Regions from separate parts of the Paenibacillus sp. MB22_1 genome, predicted to be linked through region 2. Evidence: riboswitches for the same ligand, from Rfam matches in the RefSeq annotation. Region 2 holds a riboswitch; each other region holds the start of a gene.
The links. Region 2 has a riboswitch for cyclic di-AMP ahead of ACL02P_RS13265 (TrkH family potassium uptake protein). Riboswitches for the same ligand answer to the same signal wherever they lie in the genome.
Positions count from the first base shown of each region.

Region 1: it holds a riboswitch for cyclic di-AMP, as region 2 does, so the genes downstream of both, ACL02P_RS11600 (C40 family peptidase) here and ACL02P_RS13265 (TrkH family potassium uptake protein) in region 2, are expected to answer to the same signal.
Region 3: it holds a riboswitch for cyclic di-AMP, as region 2 does, so the genes downstream of both, ACL02P_RS12570 (TrkH family potassium uptake protein) here and ACL02P_RS13265 (TrkH family potassium uptake protein) in region 2, are expected to answer to the same signal.
Region 4: it holds a riboswitch for cyclic di-AMP, as region 2 does, so the genes downstream of both, ACL02P_RS19735 (APC family permease) here and ACL02P_RS13265 (TrkH family potassium uptake protein) in region 2, are expected to answer to the same signal.

Region 1 is NZ_JBLADV010000002.1:54-8,001, forward strand. It holds partial or broken gene asnB (asparagine synthase (glutamine-hydrolyzing)) at 1-1,237, opposite strand, end outside; gene ACL02P_RS11585 (M56 family metallopeptidase) at 1,329-1,892, opposite strand; gene ACL02P_RS11590 (IS1380 family transposase) at 1,974-3,302, opposite strand; gene ACL02P_RS11595 (BlaI/MecI/CopY family transcriptional regulator) at 3,794-4,225, opposite strand; gene ACL02P_RS11600 (C40 family peptidase) at 4,425-4,895, opposite strand; cyclic di-AMP (ydaO/yuaA leader) riboswitch at 4,900-5,034, opposite strand; gene ACL02P_RS11605 (heavy metal translocating P-type ATPase) at 5,435-7,570, shown strand; gene spoIIP (stage II sporulation protein P) at 7,713-7,948, opposite strand, start outside.
Region 2 is NZ_JBLADV010000002.1:339,261-347,208, reverse strand. It holds gene ACL02P_RS13295 (hypothetical protein) at 1-30, shown strand, start outside; partial or broken gene ACL02P_RS13290 (IS1380 family transposase) at 557-1,737, opposite strand; gene ACL02P_RS13285 (hypothetical protein) at 1,658-2,209, shown strand; gene ACL02P_RS13280 (Ger(x)C family spore germination C-terminal domain-containing protein) at 2,247-2,615, shown strand; gene ACL02P_RS13275 (methyl-accepting chemotaxis protein) at 3,009-4,730, shown strand; gene ACL02P_RS13270 (hypothetical protein) at 5,129-5,500, opposite strand; cyclic di-AMP (ydaO/yuaA leader) riboswitch at 5,646-5,812, shown strand; gene ACL02P_RS13265 (TrkH family potassium uptake protein) at 5,879-7,222, shown strand; gene ACL02P_RS13260 (potassium channel family protein) at 7,240-7,902, shown strand.
Region 3 is NZ_JBLADV010000002.1:197,065-205,012, forward strand. It holds gene ACL02P_RS12555 (LysR family transcriptional regulator) at 1-900, shown strand, start outside; gene ACL02P_RS12560 (ArsB/NhaD family transporter) at 1,000-2,280, opposite strand; gene ACL02P_RS12565 (potassium channel family protein) at 2,323-2,985, opposite strand; gene ACL02P_RS12570 (TrkH family potassium uptake protein) at 3,003-4,346, opposite strand; cyclic di-AMP (ydaO/yuaA leader) riboswitch at 4,414-4,576, opposite strand; gene ACL02P_RS12575 (CPBP family intramembrane glutamic endopeptidase) at 4,926-6,638, shown strand; gene uvrC (excinuclease ABC subunit UvrC) at 6,598-7,948, opposite strand, start outside.
Region 4 is NZ_JBLADV010000002.1:1,698,089-1,706,036, forward strand. It holds gene ACL02P_RS19725 (methyl-accepting chemotaxis protein) at 1-413, shown strand, start outside; gene ACL02P_RS19730 (threonine aldolase family protein) at 627-1,742, shown strand; cyclic di-AMP (ydaO/yuaA leader) riboswitch at 1,982-2,162, shown strand; gene ACL02P_RS19735 (APC family permease) at 2,320-4,137, shown strand; gene ACL02P_RS19740 (fructose-specific PTS transporter subunit EIIC) at 4,186-6,153, opposite strand; gene ACL02P_RS19745 (BglG family transcription antiterminator) at 6,272-7,432, opposite strand; gene ACL02P_RS19750 (BglG family transcription antiterminator) at 7,408-7,948, opposite strand, start outside.

The DNA.
Region 1 (7,948 bases), 340 kb from region 2:
CTCGCATTAAATAGTTTTTACCGTAAAAGGAAAATGGAATTTGTGCAAGATACTTTCTAAATTTATTTTTGATTTCCTTCGGTAAATAAGAAATCGGTCTAAGTGAACCAGGTTCCCGGTATATTCGATATCCGCCAAATAATTCATCTGCTCCTTCACCAGATAATGCAACAGTAACCTGTGATCTTGCTAGCTTGGACAATCGAAACATGGCAATGGCAGACGGGTCCGCAATCGGTTCATCCATGTGCCATACTGCTTTCAAGGTATCCTCAAAAAATTTTTCAACTGAAATGATTTCATCATAATGATCCGTATTAAGCACTTCAGCAGTTCTTCTTGCGAATATGGTCTCATTCTGATCCCCCTCAAAGCCCACTGAAAAAGTTTTCAACTGTTTGTTGCATTCCGTAAGATGGCTAGTAATAGTTGTTGAATCAATCCCACTAGACAAGAAGCTGCCTACCGGTACTTCACTTTGGATATGCAAGTTGATCGAATCCCGAAGACTGTAACGTATTTCTTCTACAAATGTCTCGAGAGGCCGATTCTCCGGCTCAAATTTCGGGTCCCAATACTTTTTTTTAGCAACGAGACCCCATTCATCAAATTTGAGATAATGACCTGGCTCCAACTTACAAATTCCTTGAAACATAGTTTCTGGTTGCGGCACATATTGTAACGTTAGATAATGTAATAAGCTTTTTTGATTAATGATCGGCTGAATTCCCCCAGCAGCCAGTATACTTTTGATCTCGGAGGCAAAGATAAGCCGTTTGCTATCCTGATAGTAGTAAATGGGTTTAATTCCGAAGTGATCCCTTACAATAAATAGTGATTTTGCTCTTCGATCCCAAATCGCAAATCCAAACATGCCTCTTAATTTATCAAGGCAACGTTCTTGATATTCCTCATACAAATGCAGAACAACTTCTGAATCCGTATTGGTTTTAAATCGATGCCCCAGACTCTCTAGTTCTTTCTTCAATGATTTGTAATTATAAATCTCACCGTTAAATACCAACCAAAGGGAACGATCTTCGTTAGCAAGAGGCTGATTCCCATCATTAATACCTAAAATAGAAAGACGGGTAAAGCCCAATCCTATATTTTCAAAGATGCGAATCCCCGTTTGATCTGGTCCACGATGCTGGATCATATTTATCATTCTTCTCAACGCACTGACTTCTGGTCCTGAATTATCTCCAAACGTTAAAATTCCAGCTATTCCACACATGTATCTATTCTCCTGTCGCTTTTAAATATGAATCATTGGACCATCTTTTATACTACAATACGTAGTTTTAAAATGAAAAAGAAAACGGCTTTTATGTGCAGCCGTTAAGTAACATTATGACACTAAATGTGATGAATACACTAAAAGATATAACCATAGGGGGAATATCCAGTATTGGAACTTTGATATGAGAACTCGGTTCAATTAATTTTTGTATCCGGTAATTGATGGGATCATCCGCAAATCCAACCCCAATGGGGAATCGTTGATGATTTGAACTCGCACATTTATATAATACACTGCCCAAAGCATATGGTGACCCCATGTGTCTCATGGCATATTGATCGGCATCAATCTCCATCCATACATGAATAAAATGATGCATTTTTTTAAAGATCGGTACAAAAGGAAGACTATTCTTTATGATATTTATGATTAACGAACGAAGAGGATCGAATCTTTTCAGATGAGCGTATTCATGTAGCAATACCGCTGTAATTTCTTCTTGATCAAAACATTCCAGCATTTTGGTGGAAATAACAATTCTCGGTCGAATAAATCCATAACCTGAATCCGTGACGCTTTGTATTGCTCGATTGAAAATCTGGTTGTTATTGTAAAATGTGCGATTTTTGACGCTGACAAACTGTTTAATGAGATCGCACTCTGATGGAGCGCATGATCAAACAGACCTTGGCTGACAAGGCCTTATTGACCCCTATAACATTCCATCCTGTCAGGTAAAGGCACAGTAAATACGACGGATAACGGGAAACCACGGACTGTTGCAGCCGAAATTGAATCGAATACCTCGCGCATGTCGAACCAATCTTGCCGCCATGTAAATAATATTCTGGATAACCGTACGAATACGGCGACGCTGCACGTTGTTTCGAATCGGCGAGTCATGCTCACGCAGACTCTCCTGGCCGATGATTCGAAGAAGGTTATAGGCAAACAAGCCGGCATGCAGTACGAGATCATTCGTTGCGAATTTTCCTGCAGGCAGACGCTCCAAATCCAAATCGGTTTTGATTTCGCTGTGGAATTGCTCACTTGTCCCATGATCGCGGTAAAGCTCAATCACTCGTGACGGGGCACAGCGAAGCGACGTCCAATAGACGCTCACTTCAATTTCCGGGAACAGCAACACTTGTCGATCCCGATCAATCGTTCGATGAATGACGTGGAACACTTGGCGAAGGGGGCGGTCGAATCCCTTTTCGCGAAATTCTATCGCGCCGATATATTCGACTTTTCCTTCGCGCTGCTGGCAGGCGATTCCCGTCGTTTCCGCAATGCGCAGCCACATTTCCTTCGGTTCTCTGCGGAGATTGGCCTTGATGATATAGTCGGCTTTCTCGCGATGACAAACATGCAAATTTTCGGCGCTGTCGTTTCCAGCGTCCATGCGAATGAGCAGCGGCAGGTCCGTTGCACGTTTGGCGTATGCGATGCTCTGTTCTAAAAATGCGGCTGTTCCCTTCTGGCAATGCACACTGCCCTCACGCAGTTCCACATTAACGCCATAGCCTTCTTGGCCCAGGTAGGCAAAGATGGGAGCATAGCCGTCAGTCCCTTTGTAAGTACGAGATACGCCTTCTTTCTTTGTGCCGGAATTGTCGAAAGGAGATACGTCGATATCCAGCGGCGCATAAGCCTTTTCACCTGCTGTCAGCCCTGTTAATGGAGCCTTTACCTTGCGAATGAGATCAGCGGATTCCTCAAGTAAAATCCGGTTCCATTCCGGCGTCTGTGCTGCGGCGTCAAGACGCTGGCGAAGAGTCGGGCTGGAGGGGACTTTTTGGAGCTGAAGGCAGATTGTGAATACATCGTCTTTTCGAAACGGCTCAATATGGTCAAAGTCGCTCTTGCCTTGGCAGAGCAGGCCCAGATAGCTCTTCATGACATCGGCGTGGGAATGAATCGGTGTTTTCATACTTTTGATCTTTGTATGATTCAGGCGCTTTCTAAGTCCAGTATGCGCAAGCAAAGCGCCAACGGTTGCAAGACCGGCGTGAGTAGAGAGAATTAACTCTTTCGAGCGGACAAATTGGATCTTCATAGAGCACCTCTCAGGTGAAATTGGAAAAGTTATGATTTTCTTTTAATTTCTTTACCGGAGGTGCTTTTTCCTTCAATTATCTTTAATTTTCAAAGAACCTTTATCACGGATTCAGGCCATAAGTTAAAGCGAATAATGAATGGTCTTTAATAACTATTATTTTCCCATTAAATCTTTGATATTTTTTGTTTATTGCTTCCGTCAACAAAATATCCGATTTGAATTGGACTTCTTTATTCCACTGTATTTCAAGATACACTTGTTTGAATAGAATGTAAAAAAATGACAGAAAGCTATATAAAATGATGATATTCAATCCTATTAATATGAACTGGTGTATCATTGTGGTCTCTCCAAGAGCGGAAAGACAATATTCCAATATTCCCCATTGAATGGAATAACCCCAAATTTCATGCAGAACATAAAATGCCATATGACTCCAAAAGAGCAAACCAAGGACGATCATCAAGTAAAAAATAATCGAATGCTTTTTAATGGTTATCATGGCGATTTTTTTTCCATTCATTTAAACGTGATTCTAATAACTTCATCAACTGAGGATCGGCCTGCTGCATCGCATCAACCATATGATTTACCATCAAGTTCCCATAGTCGTTAATTAAACCTACGGTAACAGTTTTCGTTTGTTCGGTAATAAATTCTTCCTTGCTTTGTACAGGTTCAAAATAACTCTGTCTTGCTCTTCCCTTCCCTATAGTTGCTTTCTTCAGATGCCCTTTTTCAATCAAGCGATTCATCACCGTCATCACGGCATTGAAAGATAAATCATCATCCAGAAGAGACTGCACTTCTTTAATGGTTATTCTATTATGTTCCCAAATAATCTCCATGATTTGAGCTTCTAGAGAACCAAAAAAGCGATTTAGCCCCTCCTCGTTTAAATACATACGTTTAACAGACATGCTTACACCCTTTCATCCAAAATTGACTCTTAAAGTCCTATCTTGGACCAGAATCAACAACTGCTGTAAGTCTAACATACTACACATTGTAGTTAATAAATCTTCTTTGGTCAAATTATGAATATGATCGTCCTCTTTGGATGATCATATTCGAAAAATAGAAGGACAAGCCCATAACTATAGCTTGTCCTTTTAAAGGTTATTCTTCACCAATCATTTTAAGGTAACTCTGCTCACTCACAACACGTCTTGCAGTAACATACCGATTTTTATAATAAGATTCTGACAAACTGCTTATTCTTACACCTTTACTACTTGAAGAGTGTGCAAACTTATTGTCGCCGATATAGATGCCTGCATGAGAAATCCCCTTCCCATCCGTATTAAAAAATACCAAGTCTCCAGCTCGAAGATTGTCCTGATCCACCGGAGTTCCCTCTTTTGCCTGGCTTTTTGACGTACGAGGCAAATCCAATTTGAACTTATCAAAAATATATAAAATAAAACCCGAGCAATCAAAACCAGCTACTGTTGTACCTCCATACAGGTAAGGCGTCCCCACGACTTTATCCACTTCATTTTCAAGTTTGACCGAACTAGCAAAGGAACTGGTAGCGCTTGCTGAAAAAATAAGTGCTGCACCTAATGCCGATAAGATCAGTTTTTTCAAATATGTAGTCTCCCTTCGATGCCTACGGAGTTAGCTGAGGGTTCGGTAGAAGGTTCCCTATATTCTTTTTTACGAAAAGAATAATTCACCCAAAAGTGGTTCCCCCGTTTTCTGTTAAGAAATTCGGCAAAAATTAATTTTTTGTAACCCTACATAATGTAGTCTATTTTCTGTTATTTTGTCAATCCTTATTTTTTTAGAAGTACAAAAACCGTGATATGAATGGCTTAAATCACTTGCTAAAGGCTTTCGAGAGTTATTTGAAATGTCGAACTAAATGATTTTTTATAAAATAAAACCGCGCCGAAAATTGACATTATAATGTACCATATTTATACTACAATTTGTAGGGTTACAATATTTTAATTATTTAGCTTCCCTTCTTACATAGTGAATATGTCCTTAGCAACTGCTTATTTTTCTCTTCCTCTCTTCTACAATACGTTGATGTTGGAATAAGAACCGGAAGGTGATTAAAAATATCAAAAAAGGTTAAATTAATTACTTAAAAATAAATAAAAATGCGAAGGAGCAAGATCATGAATAACAATCATAAACATGATCAAAGCGATCATTCCCAACATTCCTCTGAACATCAACATAAAGAACTACACCACGAACCCAACGAACACCAACATTTACAACATGATGAACACGAGCACCATCATCAGCATGATGAGCACCGACATGTAAACCATGGCATGCACGCTGGCGGACATGATCATTCCAGACATCATGGGCATATGGTTGAAAATTTTAAAAAGCGTTTCTATATTTCCTTAATTGTCACGATTCCGATCCTGATCATTTCCCCAATGATTCAAATGTTTATGGGCGTAAACTGGCGATTTCCAGGGGATACGTACCTTCTTTTTCTATTGTCCTCGTTTGTGTTCTTCTATGGGGGCTGGCCTTTTATTAAAGGCCTTAAGGATGAGCTTTCCGCTAAAAACCCTGGAATGATGACTCTCATCTGTCTCGCCATCGTTGTTGCGTATGTATATAGTACAAGCTCTACTTTCGGTCTCACCACAACCGATTTTTTCTGGGAGCTTGCTACATTAATCGACATTATGCTGCTCGGGCATTGGATTGAGATGAAGTCCATCATGGGGGCCTCTAAAGCTTTAGAGGAGCTCGCCAAACTTATGCCTTCCGATGCACATTTGGTAAAAGAAAAAGGCGAGATTATCGAAATCGATGTCACTGAACTTAAAAAAGGCGATATCGTACTCGTCAAACCGGGGGAAAAAGTTCCGATCGACGGTCAGATTACTGAAGGCGAAACCTTGATTGATGAGTCGATGCTAACCGGCGAATCCGTACCGAATGCCAAGCAAGTAGGCGACCAAGTTATTGGCGGCTCCATTAACGGTCAGGGCTCTGTCAAGATTTCCGTTCAGAGCGTAGGCAAAGAGACATACCTATCGCAAGTAATTGCACTCGTTCAAGAAGCCCAGGCTTCCAAGTCCCGAGCTCAGGATCTGGCGAACCGTGCCGCTAAGTGGCTCTTTTATGGTGCCTTGGTGGTAGGGATTCTCACCTTTGCCGCATGGATTACACTAGGGTATCCGATCTCTTTTGCTTTGGAACGTATGGTTACCGTGCTGATAATTGCATGTCCACATGCGTTAGGGCTCGCCGCTCCACTTGTCATTGCAACTTCGACATCGCTTGCCGCAAAGAACGGACTCCTGATACGCAACCGAACCGCATTTGAAGGTGCGCGGAATATCCAAGCCATTGTGTTTGATAAAACAGGAACTTTAACTAAAGGGGAATTCGGGATTACAAATATCCATCTCGGTAACGCGTCCTCCGAGACGGAACTTCTTACCTATGCAGCAAGCGTGGAGACACATTCCGAGCATCCAATCGCCAGAGGCATTACAAAAGCTGCAAAGGAAAAAGGGATTCAACTTAAAGAAGTGACTGACTTCAAAGCACTCCCGGGCAGTGGCCTTCAAGGGATTGTGGACGGCAAGGAAATTATGGGGGTAAGTCCTGTATACGTAAAGGAGAAGCGCCTTTCATTTGATGAGGAACGCTTTAATCAATGGTCGCAAGAGGGTAAAACCGTTGTCTTTATCCTCGTTGATGGTCAAGTGGCAGGGATGATCGCACTGGCAGATATGATCCGAGACACTGCCAAAGATGCCGTTCAAGAACTAAATGATATGGGGGTTAAATCCATCATGTTAACGGGGGATAACCAGAAGGTGGCCCAATATGTCGGCAAGCAGCTAGGCTTGGATGAAATCTTCGCCGAGGTTCTCCCCCATCAAAAGTCGGATAAAATCGACCAGATTCAAGCAAAAGAAGGTTTGCGTACAGCGATGACCGGTGATGGGGTTAACGATGCTCCAGCGCTTGCCAAGGCAGATTTAGGGATCGCGATCGGTGCCGGTACTGATGTTGCGATTGAGACTGCTGACGTCGTGCTTATCAAGAGCAATCCGCAAGACGTCGTCAATATCATTAAGCTTTCCAGGGTGACCTATCGTAAAATGATGCAAAACTTATGGTGGGCGACTGGTTATAACATCGTTGCCATCCCACTTGCTGCAGGTGTTCTATTGCCGTTTGGCATTGTTCTCGATCCTGCAGTTGGCGCCATCCTGATGTCTTTAAGCACCGTCATTGTAGCCATCAATGCTAAATTACTGAAACTGTAAGCAAAAACTCCTGCCATTTAGGCAGGAGTTTTTGCTCAGGAATGTATCAAAACTTTGAATCATGAAGTTCCCATATTCAAAATATTTACATGAAGCTTGTCCATCGGCCCGAGGTCAGTAGAGCATTATCCGATCATGTTTCTTAAATGGCTGAGTTATGATCTTCATGCCAAATTTCATGAATCGCATCAGCCAAAATCGATATCGTACGATAATTTTCTTCTAATGCATTTTCAACACCGCCGATTTCAATAATAAGCGCGCTATATTCGGCAAGTGATTGATTATATTGTCCATTCCCGCTGGAGTGATCCTTTTGGTAAATCCCCTTGGAGATTCCAGGTATTTTTTCATTTAATTTATTTTGTAGCCGGGCTG
Region 2 (7,948 bases):
GAAATTGTTCAGTTTCCATCCGTGTTGTAAATCCGTATCGTATTATTTGTATCGTTGATCAATTTCAAACTTGCCATTGCGGTGGCGATCAGCGTATTTGGCTTATCCGAAATTCCCACAGCAAACTCCCCATTCGGCATAGTCGATCGGTCGTGCTCAAACTGATTAGAGACTTCGTTTCGCTATGCCTGTAAGCGCATGATGCAAAAGCAACTGGTTTTCTCAAACTTCACATGGATAATCAGAGTGCCCCTTAAGGCAGAGGAAAAACTATCTGCATTAGCTTGCGGGGGCATGAGAAACTCCTTCTTAAAATTAAGTGGATGATCCCTTACGCCAGCACCGGACCTTGATCTTATGGACTTTCATTCAGGATAATGAACCTGAATTTCGAAAGCGCATAAGATCAGTGCAAGATGCTAAAGCAATGGCGACTTAAGATGTAAAAATGTAGGAGTTTTCCATGCCCAGTGGAGACAGAAGCTTGCAACAGATGGTCTTTCCCCCTCCCCAATGAAGAGGCAGTCCATATTTCCATGTAAAATTTTGCTGATCATCACTCTAACTGCGCCACTCGAACCTCGATTCGTTTCCAGACATGACGGCTGGGAAAGTCCTTCGCAAGCTTTAGTATGACAGAGCGGCCATGCCGAATGAGCGTCGCGGCGCAATAAAAGAACTCCAGACGGAACCGGGCAATCGTATAGCCTTGATGGACTGGCTCACAGCAGTTACGTTTGAAGCGCTCGAACAAATTGTAGGCAAGCAGCTTGATCAGCAGATCCAGACCATTGGCTTTAAAATCACCTGTCGCAATGCGATCGATGGAAAACCCGTTCTTAGCTTCCTTGATGTAATTTTCCATGCAGCAGCGTTGGTTGTAGAAGCGCCACAAATCGATCGGTTCCCAATCCAGATTGGTCACGATCGCTTCGTATTGCCAATCTTCGTCAAACACGATGCGGCTCTGGTCGTCAACGCACACTTGCGCCTTACGAATGACCGCTACGCGGGGGGACCTTTTCCAAGACGTTGCTTTGTAAATCAAGGTGATGCCTTCGATGATCCAGTCCTCGTCAACATAACGTGTCCAGTAGCGGCAAGTCCCGACTTCAGCCGCCAGTCGCTTGGTCCATTTGAGTTTGCCGACATAGCCGATGCGGTGCTGCTCCCACAAGCTGTAAAAATCTTCACCACCAAAACCTTTGTCGAACCTTGCGTACTTCACCTTGTGTTCTCCAATCAGGCCAAACGTTTGATTTAAGAATTCGGTGGCATCGGTGGAGGAATGCGTATTTCCCGGTCGAAGCACGGCGTTCAAGCTAAGCCGGCTCTGACCTTCAAAAGCGAGCAGGGGATGATAGCTTTTGCGTCCGGGCTTATGCGGATTCGTGCCCTTGGCCGCGTTGGACTGATCGCCGTACACGGTCTCCACCGTGGAATCCAGATCGAGAATCAGCTCAGGTGGCAAGCAGGGTCGAATGATCTCTTGATTCAGCCTCCGCAGTTCGTTATCCAGAGAGGGACAGGAACGCCCAAGCCGGATCAATTCCTTGTACAGCAGACTGTAATGCGGGCAGCGTCCGCCGAGAAAGCGCCTCAGCAGCACATCGCCTCCGGCAGTTTGATTTTTTCGAGAAAAGCCAGGAAGATTTTGATGCCGCCGAAGCTCGAAGCGATACGTTCGAAATTCAGGTTGAATACTTCAGAAATCGGGGATTCTCTTCTGGAAATCATGCGGCAGTATTCTCTTCGATTGGAGCGGGCAGTCATTGGCCATCATTTAAAGGTGATTGTAGTATCCACCACCTTGGTTCGAAACCAAAGTATTGACAAGCTGATGGATTTCGTGCTTCGAGATAACGATATACGGCCTAGTTGTATCGTGCTTTTAAGCAAAAAGTTGGCGAGGGAAACATTAGAGACGGGACATCCTGGAGAAGTCCCGGCCTTCATATTGAGAGATACTCCTCGTGGGCGCTTTAGAACCAGCAAAATCATGAAAGAAGTGAATCTGACTGAGCTGAATGAAAGGTTAGGATCCAAGCAGAGCTTCCTTTTGCAGGAGGTGTCTAAACGCGGAGACGAAATACTGTTTACGGGCGCCGGGATTATTAAAGGGGCTACTGGCAAATGGATCGGTACATTGGATCAAACAGACGTAGAAAGCATTGCCTGGATTCAAGGCGATATTGAAGGGGGGCATTAAAACCTATGATTGACGCAATGAACCACTAACCTACGAAATTGAAAGCGAGAAATCCCGAATTATTCCTCAGATTGAAGAAGGTCGCCTTTCCTTTTATGTCACGATTGAATCGAAAGGCCGTTTAATTGAAAATTGGGATATTGAAGAAGATCCCTCCAAACCGGAATTTTTGGATAGGGCGAAAAAAGCTTCTGAAAATAGGCTAAACCAGATGATCAATGCGACAATGCAGAAGATACAGTCAAAATATAAAACGGATGTGGCTGGATTTGGTGATAGCTTGAGGATTGCGAATCCTAAATATTGGAGGAGGGTTGAAAATCATTGGGACGACGTCTTTAGCCAAACACCTGTGACTTTTGAGATTAAGTTATCGATCACGGATTATGGTGCCTCAAAACAATGAACCAGGCTACCCTTATTTAGAAATCGTCGAGCATTACAGCTGAGCACACTCGATGACTTTCTCTCAATAGTTGGCTTTCAAAGTCCGATCTGTTATTGCAGTTGATTGGAGATTATGAGTACTACTTTTAGGAAATATGAACCCGATGTTGTTTTCGTGTATAATGTGATTTAAATCAATAAACCTTTGGAATAACCTTGCATAAGGAGGATTTTATGTTCAAAATAATGGATTGCTGATGATACAGCGTTTATGAGGATGATGCTGAAAGAGATTGTAAAGGAAAGTGGTTTTGAAGTAATAGCGGAAGCTGAGAATGGCAAAGAGGCTGTTCAATATTTCACAATGTCCTGATCTGAATTCTACTTTACATCAAGGGGAAATCTATTATTTATGAAAAATCTATTCATTCGTTTTAACCGTATACAGAACAAGATTGGGCTTGGCTTTCTCGTGGTTGTCATTTTTTTTGTCTTTGCTCTTATCAGCGTAATTCAACAACTATCTTCTTTTGAGAGAGAGACGCGATTGATTACGGATCATGACATGCAGGTACATAGTCTTGCCCAGTCCATCGAGAAGGATTTGGTGGATATGGAAACTGGTCAAAGAGGATTTGTTATAACCGGTGAAAACAAATATCTGGAACCTTACACCAATGGCAAAGTTAACTGGCAGAGGCATTATGATGCCCTCTATCAGCTTGTTGCAGATAATCCTGACCAACAAGAGAATTTGAAAGCTATTCGTGAAAATGTCGAACACTGGATTCAAAGCTCAGGCGAGGAAGCAATTACATTAAAAAAGGCCAATGACAACAAAGGCATTCAGCAGTTTTTTCAGAACGACCCGGGGAAAGAGGCTATGGATTCCATACGTGAGCAGCTTTCGTCATTTCGTTCCATGGAAAAGCAGCTTACGATGAAGAGAGTAGCGGATCTTGAAAAGAAAAATGGTCAACTCCGGTTACAACTGTACGGTTCTTTCTTTATAATTCTCATCGTATCTGTAATCTCTGCCATCTTTACAGGTACACTAACAACCAAGAACGTACGTAAAGTAGAAAAAGCGATTGCTGAAATCGCTTCTTCCGGTGGCAACCTGACAAAACGAATTACAGTAAAAACCAAAGATGAAACAAAAGATTTGGCGGATCAAACCAATTTAATGTTATCCAGTCTCCAAAATATGATCACTGATATACAAGGCAACACTCTGGAATTGGAACGATCCTCATCCATATTGAAGGCTGGTGCAGAAGAGGGAGCCAATTCCGCCGATCAAATATCTGAATCAGTTAGACGCGTAGCGCAGGGGGCAGAGCACCAAGTCTCACAGGCGCAAGAGATGTCTGCGATCTTGCAACAAATGGTATCTGGACTGGAACAGGTTGCTGTGACGTCAGTCGATGCTTCCAAACTTGCTAAACGAGCACAATCCGTCGCTACGAGAAGTGCCGGTGAGATGCGTGATACTGCGAAAAAAATAAGCAAGATGGAAGAAACATTTTCCGACATTCAAGCTTCAGCTCTAGAACTGGCATCGTTGTCCGAGAAAATACGGGATGTCGTTACATATATTCAGGAGGTCTCCACCCAGACCAATTTGCTGTCACTGAACGCTGCTATTGAGGCGGCGCGCGCTGGCGATCAAGGCCAAGGTTTTGCCGTCGTAGCCGGAGAAATCCGCAAACTGGCAGATCAGGCGGCGTATTCGACTCGTGAAATTCATGAAACTATCGAAGTGATGTTAAACGGAATAAACGGACTGGTCCAAAAGCTAGAAGAGAACAGTCGTGGCGTCAAGGACGGGATTCAAGCCATGTTGAAAGCTGGAGATTCTTTCCAGACTATTACGAACGAAGTGGACAGTTTGAGTGTTCAAGTTATGGATGTTGCTTCTTCTGTGGGGCAAATGTCTGTCGGGAGCAAAGCGATCGAAGGTTCTATTAGAGAGATCACGAGGATTACTGAAGAGACCGCCTCGTTCGCTGAAGAGGTCTCAGCTATGACTGAAGAGCAGGCGGCCACAAGTCGTGAAATGTTCCAAACCGCTCTCCAGCTTAACGAAATGTCAGATTCCCTGAAAGCGTTAGTTGGAAGATTTAAAGTCTGAGTGCAAGTCCCGATTTCCTTGTCTTAAGGAGAACGGGACTTTTTTAGGTGTAAATGAAAGCTTCTTGAAACTGTATAGACTGGAGTTGACATGAATTCTGCCGCTTTCATTACCACTCCACCTCCGGTTGAACGGATACGGATATTTTAGTTGAAGACGTATTGCAGAAGGACAACGTCTTCGAAAACACAATTATCTTCTGGAATGGTGACCAGGCTTTAACTTGTATCTTCCTGTATTAGTTAATTGGACATGGATACTTACATTTCGTAACGCATCCTGATGCAAAACAAAATGATGTTTGGTCTCCATCCGATGCCATAACTCGGGATGGTGTCGATACAGCGGTTCTGCCAAATTGTAGATATCGACCTCACGCATAAAGCCCTTAAGGTAAGTCAGACGAATTTGCCTTTCCATTTTTTTCTTTGCAAGGTCGAGTAATTCTTCTTCGGATATATTCTGATGTAAACACGAAGACCTTGAACTGACGGTAGAATTCGCACTTTTGGCTTCTCCATGACGAGAACAGCTACTGACTGGGTCCCACGTTCGAGATAAAGTGGCGAACGAACCATCTTTTTATACATCCAGGGGAATCCTTTTCCGACGCATACAGGGGCTTCCTTCGTCTTTTGCTGGCCTTCCAGCTTAGCAACGCTGGAAAAATCCATTAATTGCAAGTAAACAATGTACTTTATTATAGTCAATACAAAATTACCCGCCAGACGAAAAGTAAAAATGACGAGAAACGGCAATAACTTTGGCAAGTCTACGCATCATTTAGATTGGGGGCGAAGTTGATCTGCACAATTCCTTATTTCGTCTTTTTCTGGTCTTTTTCTTGAAAATAGAGCTTTGTGGCGAGACGCAATAAAGGATATAATCCATTTGACAAAAATGAATGAAAACAATTGAAAAGATTGGCCGAATTTCGTAATGAAAACGGGGGAACCATATATTTTGGGGTGAATTTCCCGGAGCTTCAACTTCATATATGGGAGGATGAAGCGTCCGCGAATAGGGCAACTGGGCATGTCCGAATCCGTCAGCTAACCTCGTAGGCCTGTGCATCAGGAACCAAACACCGAAAGGCATTGGATTTCCAGTGCTTTTTTTCTTTTGTTCTTTTTCAGAACGACGATGAGGTGAACGCATTGCATTCCAGGAAAATCAACCTTTCTCCGCCGCAGATATTGGTGATCGGCTTTGCGCTCATTATTTTGCTGGGGGCGTTGCTGCTCATGTTGCCAATTTCCAGCACAACCGGGGAACCCCTTCCGTTTGTCGACGCATTGTTCACGGCTACTTCAGCAACTTGTGTTACGGGGTTGGTCGTAGTCGATACCGGCACCTATTTTTCAACATTTGGACAAGTCGTGATCATCCTCCTAATCCAGATTGGAGGGCTTGGGTTTATGACCATGGCCACTTTGTTTTCCCTTGTCCTGAAACGAAAAATATCGTTAAAAGACCGACTCATCCTCCAAGAAGCGATGAACCAAAACTCTGTTGAAGGAATCGTACGCTTAATCCGCAAAGTTTTGTTATATTCGCTCCTTATTGAATCCAGTGCGGCGGTGATGTTTGCGATCCGCTGGTCATTTGATATGCCGATTGGTCGGGCGCTGTATTTTGGAGTTTGGCACGCGGTCTCAATGTTCAATAACGCCGGGTTTGACTTGTTTGGTGGATATCAAAGCTTCACGAAGTACGTTGCTGATCCGATCGTGAACTTTGTTGCGATGTTTCTGATCGTCTCGGGAGGGATCGGATTTATTGTACTGTCTGACGTATTTGAGTTGCGAAAGCGGCGGAAGCTGTCGTTGCATTCGAGGGTGGTATTGACGATGACGTTGGCGCTGATTGTGATCGGGGCGATAGTCATTTTCATCTTTGAGTTCACGAACTCGAAGACGCTTGCTCAACTCAGTTGGAGCGGCAAGATCTGGGGTTCGTTTTTCCAATCGGTGACACCGCGTACGGCGGGAGCCAACACGCTGGATATTGGGGCATTGCGGCAGGCAACGCAATTCTTTATGATCATCCTGATGTTTATTGGAGCCTCCCCAGGCTCGACGGGGGGCGGTATTAAAACGACCACATTTACGATTCTGATCGGCTCGGTTGGCTCAATGATTCGCGGAAGGACTGACCTGGTCCTGTTCCGATTCCGGATGGCCGGGGAACGGGTCTTCAAGGCGCTTACGATCACGATGCTAGCCTTATTCCTTGTCATAGCAGTGGCAATGGTATTGTCTACCACGGAGGACGCGAGCTTTCTATCGATTTTGTTTGAAACCACTTCGGCTTTCGGCACGGTCGGATTGACGATGGGATTGACGGGGAAACTGACGGTTATCGGTAAAATTATCATCAGCTTCACCATGTTCGCCGGTCGGCTCGGGCCGCTGACGCTTGCTTATGCGCTTGGTCCGAAGAAAGGAAAAGAGCTGTACCGCCATCCAGAAGGCAAAATCATTATTGGATAAGGGGAAAACGGGCAAAAATGAAAAAGCAGCAGTTTGTGATCATCGGCTTGGGGCGCTTCGGCTCGAGTCTGGCCTTGAAACTGATGGAGTTAGGGTATGAGGTTCTGGGCATCGACCGGAATGAAGAGATCGTGGAAGAATTTGGCGATCGGCTCACGCATACGGTTGTCGCCGATGCTACAGAAGAAGAGGTGCTGAAGTCGCTGGGGGTTCGCAATTTCGATTGCGGCATCGTGGCGATTGGCACCGATATTCAAATGAGCATCCTGACGGCCATTCTCCTCAAAGACCTGGGCATTCAAACGGTAGTTGCCAAGGCGATCTCCCTTCTGCACGGTCGAGCTTTAGAGAAGCTGGGGGTGGATCGGGTGATTTATCCGGAACGCGACATGGGGGTTCGTGTGGCCCATCAGCTGGTTACTCCAAATTTGCTGGATTATATTGAACTGTCGAAGGAATACAGCATCGTAGAAATGAAAGTTCCCGCTTGCTTGAACCATAAAAGCATAGGTGACCTCAATATGCGGGCACGCTTTGGCTGCAGCATCGTGGCGATCCACCGCAATAGCGGCATCCTGATTGCTCCCACCGCGATGGATCAGCTTAATGAAGGCGACATTATGGTTATCATCGGATCAAAGAAAAATATCGAGCAATTTGAATCCATCATCAATTCCTAAGTAGGGCTTGCTGAACACTAAAAAAAAACAACAAAAACCGCATAAC
Region 3 (7,948 bases), 140 kb from region 2:
TTGCTGGTGTTCACCACCGTCGTGGAGCAATCCAGTTTGAACAAAGCATCCAAGCTGTTAAACCTGTCCCAGCCCGCCCTTTCGCGGAAAATCGCCAAGTTGGAGGAGGAGTGGGGGGTCTCCCTGTTTCACCGCAAAGGGAAAAGACTCGAGCTGACCCGCGTCGGGCAGGAAGCTTACCAATATGCGCTGGAACAGCGGCAACGCCACCAGAACTTCCTGCAGACCGTGTCCCGAATCAAGGCAGCGGAGCGCCGTATCGTCACGTTAGGCGCCAGCCTGACGACGATCCAAACCACCCTGCCGCCGCTCGTGACCTCATTAATGGAGAAGTTTCCAGATATCGAATTGAAGCTCGTTACCGGCAAAACCCATGAAATCGTCTCTTATGTCCGCGAGAAGAGAGTGGACTTCGGCGTCGTGGCCTCCCTGGTGAACGAGACGGGCTTGAAATGCTTGCCGCTGTTCAAAGACCACCTCGAGTTGGTCGTTCCCAAAGGGCATGAGCTAGCCGCCGCCGGGCAGAAGCGCCGTCTGATCATGGACGATCTGAACGGTCGGCCGATGATCGTATTTTCCAAGGGAACTTGGTATCGCCGGCTGATCGACGACCTGTTTGGACGCTACAGCATCGTGCCCGATATTCGCATGGAAATCGATTCGTTTGAAGCGATCGTCCGCCTGCTGCCGATCTGTAAAGCAGCCGCGCTATTGCCCAAATCGTACCTGCGTATGCCGCTGCTGCGGGATAACGGCCTGCTGACCGTGCCGATTCCAGAACTGGCCCAGACACGGCGCGAAACCTGTCTCGTATATGGCGACAAATCGGAGCTGACGAGCGAAACGAAGGAATGGATCACGCAAATCCGCGAAACCCTCGTGAAAGAATTGCCGCTCTAACGCCACCATGATCCACCCGAACCTAAACAGCTATTCGTTACACCAAAAAAGCTGCCGCTCCTTCAGGCTAAAACCTGGATTAGCGGCAGCTTGTCTATTTTAAATGAAGTATCGCAAATAAACGTAGAGGCTGGAGATCAAAATGGTGACGATCATCAGCGGCAGCCCGTATTTCAAATATTTTAGGAAGCTGATCGGTTCCCCTTCCTTGGCGGACATCCCAGCAGCGATCAAATTGGCGCTGGCTCCGATTAATGTTCCGTTTCCACCGAGACAAGCGCCAAGCGATAGGCTCCACCATAGCGGCTCCAGGTGCTGAATCCCCATTCCGCCCATGTCTTGGATCATCGGAATCATCGTCGCCACCAGCGGAATATTGTCGATAAACGCCGACGCCAAAGCACTCAGCCAGAGGATCAGCATCGAGGTGGTTAGCGGATCGCCTCCAGTCAGGCGCATCACCTCTTCGGCCACTCTCGTAATGATTCCCGTTTCAACCAACCCTCCGACCAATACGAACAAACCCACGAAAAAGAAGATGGTGGGCCATTCCACCGAACGGAAGGCTTGTTCCATCACGTGCTCGCCGGTCATGAGCAGCAGCAAGAAGGCGCCAGCCAGCGCAATAGTAGCCGTTTCCAGATGTATGTATTGATGAAGGAAAAAGCCCAACAAGGTCAACCCCAAGGCGATCAGGCATTGGGTGAGCAGCTTTTTCTCCGTAATCAAGCCCTCCAGACTGATCTCCATCAAGCTCTGTTGATGAGCATAAGCCTTTTTCAACTCTTTGCGGAAGATCACGATCACAAGCGGCAGAATCACTGCCAAAATGATCAACACGACTGGCGTCAAATTTTGCATGAAGGCTACGAAGGTCAGTTCCTTCACGGCGCTGCCAATCATAATGTTGGGAGGGTCTCCGATTAAAGTCGCCGTCCCGCCGATATTCGTGGCAAGAATCATAGAAAAGAGGTAAGGGAACGCCTGAACCCTCAACCTCCGCGTAATGCTAAATGCCACCGGGACCATCAAAATAATGGTCGTTACGTTATCCAGGAATGCCGAACCTATCGCGGTGATCAGCGCCAGCAACCACAGCAGAGTGATCGGATTGCCTTTGGCCAGCTTGGCCGTCCATATGCCGATGTACGTGAATAAACCGGTCTTGGCTGTCGTATTCACGATGATCATCATCCCGATCAAGAGTCCCAGCGTATTAAAATCAATATGATGCACTGCGCTCTCCTGATCAAGGATGCCAAAGATTATCATGAACGCCGCACCAGCCATAGCCAGCACCGTTCGGTGAATTTTCTCAGATATAATGAGTGCGTAGGTCAGCAAAAAAATGATTAAAGCCCAAATGGCCTGTTGTTCCATACTTCTCTCCGTTCCATGCTAGTAAGCCATCTTACCATCTTATTAAGGATTGATGATTGATTCAAATTGCTCGATATTTTTCTTTGCTCCTATAATAACCATAATGTCGCCTTCATTTAACTGATCCATCGCAGTGGGAGCAACCAAAATACCGCCATTGCGGTGAATCGCCACGATGCTGCAGCCAAAGCGTGCCCGCATATTGAGGTCACCTATGCTTTTATGGTTCAAGCAAGTGGGAACTTTCATTTCTACGATGCTGTATTCCTTCGACAGTTCAATATAATCCAGCAAATTTGGAGTAACCAGCTGATGGGCCACACGAACCCCCATGTCGCGTTCTGGATAAATCACCCGATCCACCCCCAGCTTCTCCAGAGCTCGGCCGTGCAGAAGCGAGATCGCTTTGGCAACTACCGTTTTAATGCCAAGATCTTTGAGGAGAATAGCTGCCAGGATGCTCATTTGAATGTCGGTGCCAATCGCTACGATCCCGCAATCGAAATTACGAACCCCCAGCGACTTCAGCACCTCTTCTTCTGTAGCATCGGCGACAACCGTATGCGTGAGCCGATCGCTAAGTTCTTCCACGATCTCTTCATTCCGGTCGATGCCCAGAACCTCATATCCTAACTCCATCAATTCCAAGGCCAGACTCGAGCCGAAGCGCCCCAAGCCGATGATCACAAACTGCTGCTTTTTCATTTTTGCCCGTTTTCCCCTTATCCAATAATGATTTTGCCTTCTGGATGGCGGTACAGCTCTTTTCCTTTCTTCGGACCGAGCGCATAAGCAAGCGTCAGCGGCCCGAGCCGACCGGCGAACATGGTGAAGCTGATGATAATTTTACCGATAACCGTTAGTTTCCCCGTCAACCCCATCGTAAGTCCGACCGTGCCGAAAGCCGAAGTGGTTTCAAACAAAATCGATAAAAAGCTCGCGTCCTCCGTGGTAGACAATACCATTGCCACTGCTAAGACCAGGAATAAGGCAAGCATCGTGATCGTAAGCGCCTTAAAGACCCGTTCCCCGGCCATCCGGTACCTGAACAGGACTAGGTCAGTCCTTCCGCGAATCATCGAACCAACCGAGCCGACCAGAATCGTAAATGTGGTCGTCTTAATTCCGCCCCCCGTAGAGCCTGGGGAGGCCCCGATAAACATCAGGATGATCATGAAGAATTGCGTTGCCTGCCGTAATGACCCAATATCCAGCGTGTTGGCTCCCGCCGTACGCGGCGTCACCGATTGGAAAAACGAACCCCAGATCTTGCCGCTCCAACTGAGCTGAGCAAGCGTACGCGAGTTCGTGAACTCAAAGATGAAAATGACTAACGCCCCGATCACGATCAGCACCGACGTCATCGACAATACCACCTTCGAATGCAACGACAGCTTCCGCCGCTTCCGAAACTCGAATACGTCGGACAGTACGATAAATCCGATCCCGCCCGAGACGATCAGAAACATCGCAACGAAGTTCACGATCGGATCAGCAACGTACTTCGTGAAGCTTTGATATTCACCAAACAGGTCAAACCCTGCATTATTGAACATCGAGACCGCGTGCCAAACTCCGAAATACAGCGCCCTACCAATCGGCATATCGAATGACCATCGAATCGCAAACATCAGCGCCGCACTGGATTCAATAACGAGCGAATACAACAGAACTTTGCGGATTAACCGTACGATTCCTTCCACAGAGTTTTGGTTCATCGCTTCTTGGAGGATGAGACGGTCTTTTAGCGATATTTTTCGTTTCAGGACAAGGGAGAACAAAGTGGCCATGGTCATAAACCCAAGCCCCCCAATCTGGATCAGCAGGACGATCACGACTTGTCCAAAGGTTGAAAAATAGGTCCCGGTATCAACCACGACCAACCCCGTAACACAGGTTGCTGAAGTAGCCGTGAACAGTGCGTCGACGAACGGGAGTGTTTCCCCGGTCGTACTGGAAATCGGCAGCATGAGCAGTAGCGCACCCAGCAAAATAATGATCGCAAACCCAGTCACCAATATCTGCGGCGGAGAAAGGTTAATTTTCTTGGTATGCAACGCGTTCACCTCATCATCGTTCTGAAAAAAACACAAAAGAAAAAAAGCACTGGAAATCCAATGCCTTTCGGTGTTTGGTTCCTGATGCACAGGCCTACGAGGTTAGCTGACGGATTCGGACATGCCCAGTTGCCCTATTCGCGGAACATATCCCCTTGCTGGGAGTTGAAGCTCCGTGAAATTCACCCCAAAATATACGGTTCCCCCGTTTTCGTTGCGAAATTCGGCCAATCTTTTCAATTGTTTTCAATCATTTTTCGTCAAATGGATTATATCCCTTATTCCGTCCCGCCACAAAGCTCTATTTTCAAGAAAAAGACCAGAAAAGGACGAAATCAGGGATTGTGCAGATTAAGTTCGCCCCCAATCTAAATGATGCGTAGACTTGCCGAAGTTTTTGCCGTTTCTCGTCAATTTTGCCCTCCGTCTGGCGCAGGGGGGATAGCTGTGTTATCTTTACTTTGACGTACTTGAGGGAAAAACATACCTCATAATATAAGAAGAGTACGTGTTCCCGATTTCATTCAACTTAATAACAAAGGAGTTTTGCGAGTGAGTTCCCCTTTGACGTCAAATGGCCGCCGCAGGATGAAGACCAAAAATCTGTGGCTGCTGGCCGCCCTAGGATTCATTGTGTTCGTCGCCGTTCAACTGTTTCCGACCACCGATTCGGAGTCCTTGCAGCTGCAGCAAGCAAATGAGGTGATCAGCAAACCGGAAGCAGCTGCCCATGCAAGTGAATTTGTCCAATCCGTACTTGGGATCGACCTGCCGAATCCCACGAAGGATAAAGCATTGATTACATACGAAACGCGTTCCGATCTGTTTGGTTACTTAACCAAAGCCGATCTGCTCGCCCCATACTTAAAAACGTATGACAAGCAATTTCCATATGACGTATTTCGTGTCCGTTACACGGACCCCACCGAATCGTTAAGCGCCGTGACCGTGGATGTCCATATGACCACCGGTCAAGTCGTCGGCTTCGAGGAGATCAGTTCCTCCAGCAACGCCACCAAGCAGATGATGCTTGATGTAGGATCGGAAACCACCGATTCCATGAAGGCATGGGAGGGGGATTTAACGTTAGCGGAGAAAGAAGAGCTGGCACAGCCTTACCTGAACGCCTTTGGATTTAAACCAAGCGATCTGGAGCTGGCCTCCGGTGAAGGGGATGTGGGCCTCCTCTACCATATCAATGGCTACACGTTAGGCGAATCGCAAGCGGAAATCAAGCTCAGCTTCGAATACGGCAAGGTTTCCTCGTTGGAGAGCTATTTTACCGTACCGCAGGCTCATCAGGACTACGTCGCCGGACAGACGAAAATCGCCAGCTGGCTCACCTATGCCGGATACGCCCTGTTGACGTTCGTGCTGGCGATTCTGGCGATCGTCTACAGCGCGCTGACGCGGGCCCATACCTCGTTTAAGCGGGGTATTTTCCTGGCTTCGGCTTACTTCGTGCTATCCACGATTGGAACGATCAACATGATCCCCGTGTTCCAAAAAGACGGTCTTGAATCCGGCGTGCTCATCTTTGGCCTCTTCTTCCAAGGTCTGGTGACGTTGTTCCTCGCCGCTTCCGTGTACTTCTCGCTGGTGGGCGGCGATGGACTGTGGCGGAAGAACGGCATCAACTTGTGGGCGCGATCACGGGAAGAAGGGTACGGCCGTTCCATCCTGACCTCCGTGGCTGACGGGTATGCCTGGGCATTGATCCTGTTAGGCGTTCAATCCGTTGTTTTCTTCATTTTAGAGCAAACGATTCATACCTGGTCCACGACCGATGCGACGCAATCGCCTTACAACATGGTGTACCCGCTATTGTTTCCGCTGCTGGCTTGGGTGGCAGGGATCGGAGAAGAAGCGGTGTATCGCTTGTTCGGGATCCCAATGCTGAAGAAAATGTTCCGCAGCACCTTTATCGCCTGCCTGCTGTCGACCTTAATCTGGGCGTTTGGCCACACGTTGTATCCGATTTATCCGGTCATTTCGCGCCCGATCGAATTAACCTTTATCGGACTGCTGTTCAGCTTCGTGTTCCTGCGCTACGGCTTCGCGACCGTTGTCTTCTCGCACGTCATCTTCGACAGCATCCTGATGTCGCTGAGCCTGATGTTTATGGGCGGAGCGCTGAACATCGTCGCCGGGTTGTTCTACATCGCCTTGCCGGCGATCGTTGCGTATGTGATTTACTTGTTTAACCCGCCAAGCAAGGAGCGGAAGACCCCGACGCCGCAACAAAAAGAGGAGCCGTATGTTATGACTCCTCTGGCGGATCTTCGTCCCGAAGGGCATTAAGGATTTGACGGGCTAATTTATCCCCGATAGAAAGAGGCCGAAAGTCTTCGACGGAGGCCTCTTTAATTTTTTTCAGCGATCCAAAGTGCTTAAGCAGCGCCTTCCGGCGTTTCTCCCCGATGCCGGGGATCGAGTCCAGCCGTGAGGCGACCATCGACTTGGCCCGCTGTTCGCGATGGAACGAAATGGCGAAGCGGTGCACCTCGTCCTGAATCCGCTGCAGCAGGTAGAACTCCTGGCTGTCGCGCGGCAGATAAACCGGCTCCGGCGGATCAAACGCCATCAGCTGTGCGGTTTTATGCTTGGCGTCCTTCACGAGGCCGCATACCGGGATGTGTAGGCCCAGCTCGTTCTCCAGCACATCGGTAGCCGCAGAGATCTGCCCCTTGCCTCCGTCGACCACGATTAGGTCAGGCCGCGGTAAATTCTCCTTCAGCACCCGCTCATAGCGACGGCGGATGACCTCGCGCATCGTCTCGTAATCGTCCGGGCCCTTCACGGTTTTTACTTTATATTTGCGGTATTCCTTCTTGGCCGGCTTGCCGTCAATGAACACCACCATGGCTGAGACCGGGTTCGACCCTTGGATGTTGGAGTTATCAAACGCTTCGATCCGCGACACCGACTCCAGGCCAATCGCTTTGCCGAGGTTCTCGGCCGCCTTCGAGGTGCGTTCCTCATCCCGTTCGATCAGGCGGAACTTCTCGTCCAGCGTCACGCGCGCGTTCTCCTCGGCCATTTTGGTCATTTGCCGCTTTAAGCCGCGTTGCGGCACCAGCGTCTTCACCCCCAGCCACTCCTGCAAGGCGGTTGGAGCATCGAGCGCGCCGGCCTCCTCTTGATCCTCCGGCTTCTCCGGCAGCAGAATCTCCTGCGGCAAAGCCGGGTTATCGCTGTAATACTGCGTCACGTAGGACATAAAATCGCCATAGGCGTCGCCGTAAAACGGAAAGACCGACGCATGCCGTTCGATCATTTTTCCCTGACGCATGTATAGAATCTGCACGCACATCCAGCCCTTGTCTACGGCATACCCAAACACGTCGCGGTCCTTCGCATCGGTCACCGTAATCTTCTGCTTCTCCATCACCGCATCAATGTTAATGATTTGGTCGCGCAGCTCCTTAGCTCGCTCGAATTGCAGGGCCTCGGCTGCCTCGTGCATTTTGCGCTCCAGCTCTTTCTTGATCTCCACATGCCCGCCGCTCAGGAACGAGATGATCTCCTGCGTCATCTTCTCATACGTTTCCTTCTCGACCTCATATACGCAAGGTGCCAAGCATTGGCCGATGTGATAATACAAGCACACT
Region 4 (7,948 bases), 1.4 Mb from region 2:
ATACGAACCGCTCCCTGCAGGAAATCAGCAGCTTGGTTGAAGATATGACCGTTCGTACCGGCAGTGTGGTATCTGCGGTTGCCCAGACGGAAGAGAAGGTTCAGCAGGGCGTAACGCAATCGGAGAACGTGAAGATCAATATCGAGCAAATCATGGACAATATGGAGAACACCTTCGCCATGTTGAACGATATTTCCGATGGGGTTACCACCCAAGCCGCAGCGCTGGAGGAAATGACTGCAACGCTGGAGGATGTGAACACCACGATCGAGTCTGGCTTGCAAGTGTCCGGCGATATCCAAGATCAGCTTGGTACGCAGGAACGGATCTTCGGTGATATCGAGAAGACCTCCTGTAAGTTGGTCGAACTGTCCGAGAATATGAACGGATTGACGAACGTGTTTAAGCTATAATCCATCAATACGGCATTAGAAAGGGCGTCTGATTTTTACAGACGTCCTTTTTCTTCCTTCCTTCTGAACGAAAGGGATAATTCTGTAAGGAGGCTTTCAAGACCTATACCGCCCAATCCATCCAAATCATCGATTCCTGCTTCAAATGGCGCTATAATAAGCATGATCATACTGAAATTAGACAGACAGCGTGGGAGAGGAGCGGTGAGGAGCATGTATGGAAATGATGGGGTACTGGATAGGCGGACACTGAAGGCGGCCTTTGACCGGACGGTTTATCAAGTGGTGGGCCACGGAAAACGGAATGTAGAGGTGCTGAAGCAGGCTTTTGCCGAGATCAGCGGCGGGGTAGACAGCGACATGTACGGTACAGGACAAGCGCTGGAAGCCTTCGAAAGGAAAATGGCTGCGGTGCTCGGCAAGGAGTCGGCTGTATTTTTTCCGAGCGGCACGATGGCGCAGCAAATTGCTTTACGGATTTGGTGCGACCGCAAAGGATCGAAACGTGTGGCCTATCATCCTTTATGCCATTTGGAAATTCATGAGGAAGACGGATTAAAGGAACTGCACGGGCTGGAGCCGATTCTCCTGGCGGATAAGGATCGGCTGATTGAGATGGAGGACGTTCGGCAACTGCCGGAGGATGTCTCGTGCCTGCTGCTGGAGCTGCCGCAGCGCGAAATCGGCGGTCAGCTGCCGCCGTTCGCGGAGCTTGAAGCCATTTCCGCCTACTGCCAGGAGCGGGGCATTAAGCTACATCTGGACGGAGCCCGACTGTTCGAAGTGTTGCCTTACTACGAAAAAACCGCCGCAGAGGTTTGCGCCCTGTTCGACAGCGTCTATATCTCGTTCTACAAAGGCATCGGCGGAATCGCCGGAGCCATATTGGCAGGGGATCCGGAGCTGACGAAGGAATCTAAGGTGTGGAAAAGACGCCATGGCGGGGATCTCATCAGCTTGTATCCTTATTTTCTGAGTGCGGATTACTACTATGAGCAGCGCATAGGAAAGATGGGGATGTATTATCGGCAAGCGCAGGAGCTCTCCAGTCTGTTTAATCAATGTCATCGGATGAAGACCGTCCCGGCGATCCCGGTGTCGAACATGTTCCATGTTCATTCGGACGTTCCCAAGGATCGATTGGAGCCCGTGCTGATTGAGGTATATCGGGAAACCGGGGTTGGCTTAACCTCTTTCGTCAAGGAGAAGGCAGATGGGGGAAGTACCTTTGAAATCAGTATCGGAGATCGCTATAGCGAGGTGCCGGAAGATCGGCTGCAGCTGGCGTTCGAGCTGCTGGATAAGAAGTTGAGAGGACTCTCGTTTTAAACCTGTATCGGTTTGAGATCAGAACACCGTAGGAAGCGACTGGATGTCGTCCCTTACGGTGTTTTTTGCATGTATGCTTCGATAATTCAAGCCTGCCCTCAAAAATGAATGCAAGAGGATGATGTATGCGCTTCCTCGAACAAGGTCGATCCCATTTTCCGACCCATTCGCCTTTTCCTCATCTTTACACTTCTTGAGGCGGGGAGTATGATTCATCCGTAGCAATTTGATATGGCGAAAATACCTGATCGCTGAGTTCTTTCTTTATTTCAGAAAGAAACGGGGGAACCAATGAAACGCGTCCAAAAGGGCGGGTTTCCGGGGTGAATCGCTTGATTTGGCCAACTTGGCCAAACTGCGTAGGGCTGCTTTCGTGCCCGAATCCGTCAGCTAACTCCGTAAGCGTCCGAAAGAGGGAATTGTCGCAGTGATCTGCTTGAACTTTTTAAAGCGGCTGCGGGAAGGTCCAACTTTCCTGCGGCCTTTTTGTGTTGTTCGCTGCAGGAATGGGAAGCCTAAAGGACTACGAGCGGATCAGGATTGAAGGCTATTTTGAGAATGAAAAGAGGATTTCATCATGGTAAGCAAACTGAAGCGGGTACTGATCGGCAGACCGATGAAAAGTACCGAAATTGAAGGAGAAAAGCTAAGCAAACTTAAGGCATTGGCCGTATTGTCGTCGGACGCGTTGTCCTCCGTGGCATACGGTACGGAGCAGATTTTGATCGTCCTGATGGCGGCGGGATTTTCCGCGCTCTGGTATTCGATCCCGATCTCGTTTGCGGTACTTGGGCTTCTGTTGATTCTGATTCTGTCGTACCGCCAGACGATTTTCTCCTATCCGACCGGGGGCGGGGCCTATATCGTGGCGATGGATAACCTGGGGCGGTCAACCGGACTGCTGGCCGGCGGCTCGCTGCTTGTTGATTATATACTGACGGTAGCTGTAAGTTCGTCAGCCGGTACAGATGCCATAACATCCGCATTCCCTATGCTGCATGATCAGCGGGTGCTGATCGCCCTCCTGATGATTACTATACTGACCATCATGAACCTGCGTGGGGTCACGGAATCGGCTTCAATGCTGGCGGTTCCGGTATATCTATTTGTGGCCTCCATCTTCGTCCTGATTGTGTCGGGACTCTACAAGTATTGGACTGGCGGGATTCATGCCAGCGCACCGGAGTTCGGGACGGCCGTATCCAACGTCAGCTTGTTCCTGCTGCTCAAGGCGTTCAGTTCGGGGTGCTCGGCCTTAACGGGGGTTGAGGCGGTGTCCAACGCCATTCCGAACTTCAAGCCGCCGGCGGAGCGGAATGCCGCAACCACGCTGGTGATGATGGGTGTCATTCTCTGCACCATGTTTATCGGTATTAGTGCGCTGGCCTATTGGTACGGAATTGCTCCGGATCCGAAGGCCACCGTAATATCTCAAATCGCTGAATCGACCTTTGGGCGCGGGATCTTGTACTACTTGATCCAGGGCATTACAGCGTTAATCCTGTTTCTGGCAGCCAATACGGCTTATTCGGCCTTCCCGCTGCTGGCGTTTATGCTCGCCAAAGATAAATACATGCCGCATGCGTTTATGGTGCGCGGTGACCGGCTTGGCTTTTCAAACGGAATTATCTTCCTGGGCGTAGCCTCGGCGCTGCTGGTTCTTGGATTCCACGGCGACACGGAAAGCCTGATTCCGCTCTATGCGGTTGGGGTATTTATTCCGTTCACCTTGTCCCAGCTGGGGATGATGGTGCGCTGGATCAAGCGCAAGCCGCAAGGTTGGGTGTTCCGGCTTACGATTAACACGATTGGCATGCTGACGACGCTGGGCATTACGCTCATCTTCATCATCACGAAGTTTTCACATGTCTGGTTCGTATTCATCTTCTTGCCGCTCGTGATGTTTATTTTCTACCAGATCCATCGACATTATATCAATATCGCCGACCAGCTTCGGATTGACATCGATAAAGACAAACCTTGCATAAAGGGCAGCACGATCGTCGTGCCGGTGGCGGGCGTTACCCGTGTCGTGATGAACTCGTTAAGCTACGCCAAATCGCTGACGGATAACGTTGTTGCGGTGTATGTCGGATTTGATGATGAGGACATCGAACGGATGGAGAAGAAGTGGGAGGAATGGAATCCGGGGGTTCGGCTCATTACGCTGCGCTCCAGCTTCCGCAGCATTATCCGGCCGCTGATGAAGTTCATTGATACCGTGGAATGGAAAACGGCGGAGACCGATCACATTACCGTCCTGATTCCTCAGTTTATTCCTCGGCACTGGTGGCAGAATATTTTGCATAATCAGTCGAGCTTGTTGCTTAGAGCTTATTTGTTTAACAAGAAAGATATCGTCATTGCGACTGTACCTTATCATTTGCAAAAATAAGCAAATTCCCCCGAAGCCGTCGCAACGGCTCGGGGGACCTTAGTTTAATTATTGAATTTGATCCAGCAGCTGATAAGCTTCCTGTTTGGTTTTCACCTGCAGCAGCTGTTCGCGGAATGCGTCATCCATCAGCTTGCGGGACAGCATTTGCAGAATTTTTAAATGCTCATTGCCTTTGTTTTCGGCAGGGACAGCGATCATAAAGATCAACTTAGCGGGCGTTCCGTCCGCGCTGCTCCAATCCACGCCTTCCGGCTTGATCCCGAATACGACTCTTGGCTTCAGCACCGCCACCGACTTCCCGTGCGGTACGGCGACGTTCATGCCGATCCCGGTAGAGCTTTCTTGCTCGCGCTTCAGAATCGCCTGCTTGAACTCAGCAGAGGAGGTCAGCACACCTTCAGCGTTCAGCTTTGCAATCATTTCGTCGATGATCCCGTCCCGTGTTGACGCGGACAGGGAAGGCTCAATCAGATCCAAACTGATGATATCCGTCAGCTTGCGAACTGTGCTTTGAGCTTCGGCAGCCGGCACGCTTACCGGGCGGACGTTCTCCGCACGTGGCGTTTCCATGGCTGGAGCCGCCTCGTCCGCAGCGCTCGCTTCGGCGAGCTGAGGCTCGACCTGTTCTTTCTTCAGCAATTTGATCATTAAGGCCGTAACGATGGAACCCGCGATGACGGCCACGAAGAACATGAGGACATTGTCAACGGCGCCAAGTACGGCAACGATTGGACCGCCGTGAGCTACGCGGTCGCCGACGCCGCCCAGCATGGCGATGACGGAACCTGTCATCGAGCCGACCATGATGCTGGGAATAACGCGCAGTGGGTCTTGCGATGCGAACGGAATCGCACCTTCGGTGATCCCGAACAAGCCCATCGTAAAGGCGGCTTTGCCGGATTCCCGTTCGGCATTATGGAACTTGCGTTTGAACAAGAACGTTGCCAGGCCCAGACCGATCGGCGGAATACAGATCGCAACGGCGATCGGACCCATGATTTGATAGTTCCCCTCCGCGATCATCGCGGAGCCGAACATGAACGCTACCTTGTTAACCGGACCACCCATGTCGAAGGAGATCATGGCGCCCAGAATCAAGGCCAGCAGAATCGAGCTGGCTCCTTGCATGCTGGCAAGCCAGTTGGTCAGCCATTCAAACACTTGGGCGATCGGGCCGCCAAGCAGGTAAATGAAGGCGAGACCTACGATCAGCGAAGAGAGAACCGGGATGATGATGATTGGCATGATTGGATTGATCGCTTTCGGCACCTTCCACTTCTTGATCCAAAGTGCAACGTAACCCGCCAGGAAACCGGCGATGATCCCGCCGATGAAGCCGGCACCGGCTTCACTTCCGTAGAAGCTGCCATTGGCGGCGATGTAACCGCCGATGATCCCGGGAGCGAGACCCGGCCGGTCGGCGATACTGAACGCGATGAACCCGGCTAGCACCGGTACCATAAACGTAAAGGACGCAGATCCCAGCTTCTCGATGGTTTTCCAGAACGAGTCTTCTGGAATTTGCAGGCCGCCCGGAGTAGGTACGCCGCCGATCGAGAGAGCGATGGCGATCAAGAGACCGCCCACGACGATAAACGGAATCATATACGAGACACCGCTCATCAGGTGGCGATAAAAGGCGTTTTGCTGCTTGGCGCCAGTCTGTTTGGCCGGCGTACCTTCATTGTTATCCTGTCCTTGGTATACCGGCACTTCTCCGCGAATCATCTGTTGGATCAGCGCCTCGGGGTTCCGTATGCCTTCCTGCACACCAACAACGAGCAGCTTCTTGCCGACGAACCGGCGTTTGTCTACCGTTTTGTCGGCCGCGATGATGATGCCGTCCGCTTGGCGGATATCTTCCTCCGTGAATTCGTTTTCCACTCCGATCGAGCCTTGGGTCTCGACCTTCATGGCAATACCTAGCTTGTCGGCGGCTTTTTGCAGATTTTCCGCCGCCATGTACGTATGGGCAATCCCGTTGGGACATGAGGTAATCGCCAGTAGTTTCATGGATGTTTCCTCCTGTAATCAAAGATCGAAATCGTTTACATGACTCATCTTATCGCAAAAGGAACGGCGGAAAAGAACTTTATATTACCGGAAGTTGCGGAAAAACTGATTTTTTTCCCTATAAGCAATTGAGCAGCTCCTCGGGAGTCCGTGCCTGCACGAGCCGCTCAACGGTTGAAGGCTGTTCGCTTAGCAAGGACAGGCGCTGGAACAGTTTTTTCGTCATCTCTTGCTCCTGCGGGGCAAGCGCCAGCATAAATACGACGGACACCTTCTCTTCCTGCCATTCCAACGGCTCTTCCAGGGTGGCAACAGCGATCCGCGAGGTGCGAATCAGCTTCGGATCGCCATGGGGGATTGCGATGCCGCCGCCGATGGTCGTGGACGAGAGCCGTTCCCGCAGCAAAGCCTGATGCGCGTAATCCGGCTCAACGAACCCCTGCTTGGCGAGCTCGTTCCCTAACAGCTCGATCAGCTCGAATCGATGGCCGATGGTCAGGCGCGGGAAGATGAGCGAAGGCTGCGTGTACATGCCCAGAATCGAGCCAGCGTGTTCGGCGTGACCGGATTCTTGGTCCAGCTTGCCGATGAAGTCGGCGATCTTCTGCGTTTCGCCAGTCTCCAGCAGCGGGGATACCGTGATATAGGGGACGTTCACATTCTCCAAAGGAATTGTGGAGATGATAAAGTCAACCGAATGGTGAGCCAAATACCCGGGGAGATCGGCTTTCCGAACGGAATCCAATACATGCAGTTCGGGGAACTTCCGCTCCAGCTTGCTGCGCAAGATCTGCGACATGCCCACCCCCATATGGCAGACAGTCACGATTCGCTTCCTTACCTCAGCCGGCTGGCTCAGCCGTTCCACAGCGGCCTGAAAATGCAGCGTCAAATAAGCGACCTCCTCTTCAGGAATGGTGAAGGGGTACCCTTCACTTAACTCTCTCGTCGCATAAATCACCATATCAAACATGTAGGGATACATTCTCTTGATATCCTGCAGCATCGGGTTCGATACGGTGAGCCCGTAGCTTAACCGGTTCAACGTTGAATATAAATGAATGCGCAGCCCTTCCATCAAAGCCTCGTCTTGGCCAAAATCCACCCAGGTCAAAGCGGACATCTTCCGGACGAGCGTCTCTGCTAAACCGCGGGCCTCCGCCGTTTCCGCGGATGGATCTGCTCCGGGCTCCGCCGTTTCGATCCGCGCCCGGGATCGGATCTTCCCGCCCAGAATATGAGCGGTCAGATAAGCTACTTCATCCTCCGGGAAGCGCACGGCGAGAAGCGCTCCAGCTTCCGGATGAAGGCTCCCGTCCAGCGGAACTCCGGCTTCCCGCGGACAAAGACCTTCTCTTGCTCGGAGAAGGTAATCGGCTGTTTCAGTTTCGTTCGTCGAATCATCAGCAGCGTATGAATCAGCAGATTGTCGAACGCTTCATCCGTAAAAGCAAGCTGCGCATCAAGCTCGAGCTGCTTGAGCTCCCGAGTGACGATATCGAGCTCATGGGGAGCAAATCGATCCTTGATGAAGGCTTGGCCTGCTTCGCCGGTGAGTTGGGACAGCTTGGACAACGCCGCGCGCTTATCCCGTTCTTTCCCTTCGATCAAGACGCCGACCTTTTGCTTGGAAACGACGATCAGGTCCCATTTCGCGAGCCAATCCCGCAAAGCGTCCAAGTCTTTTTTGATCACGGTCTTACTGGTGTAGTGCTTGTCGGCCAGCTCTTGGATCGTTACCGGCTTCGTCTCCATCAAGAGCCGGTAGGCCACGGCGATCAGCCGTTCCTCCTCC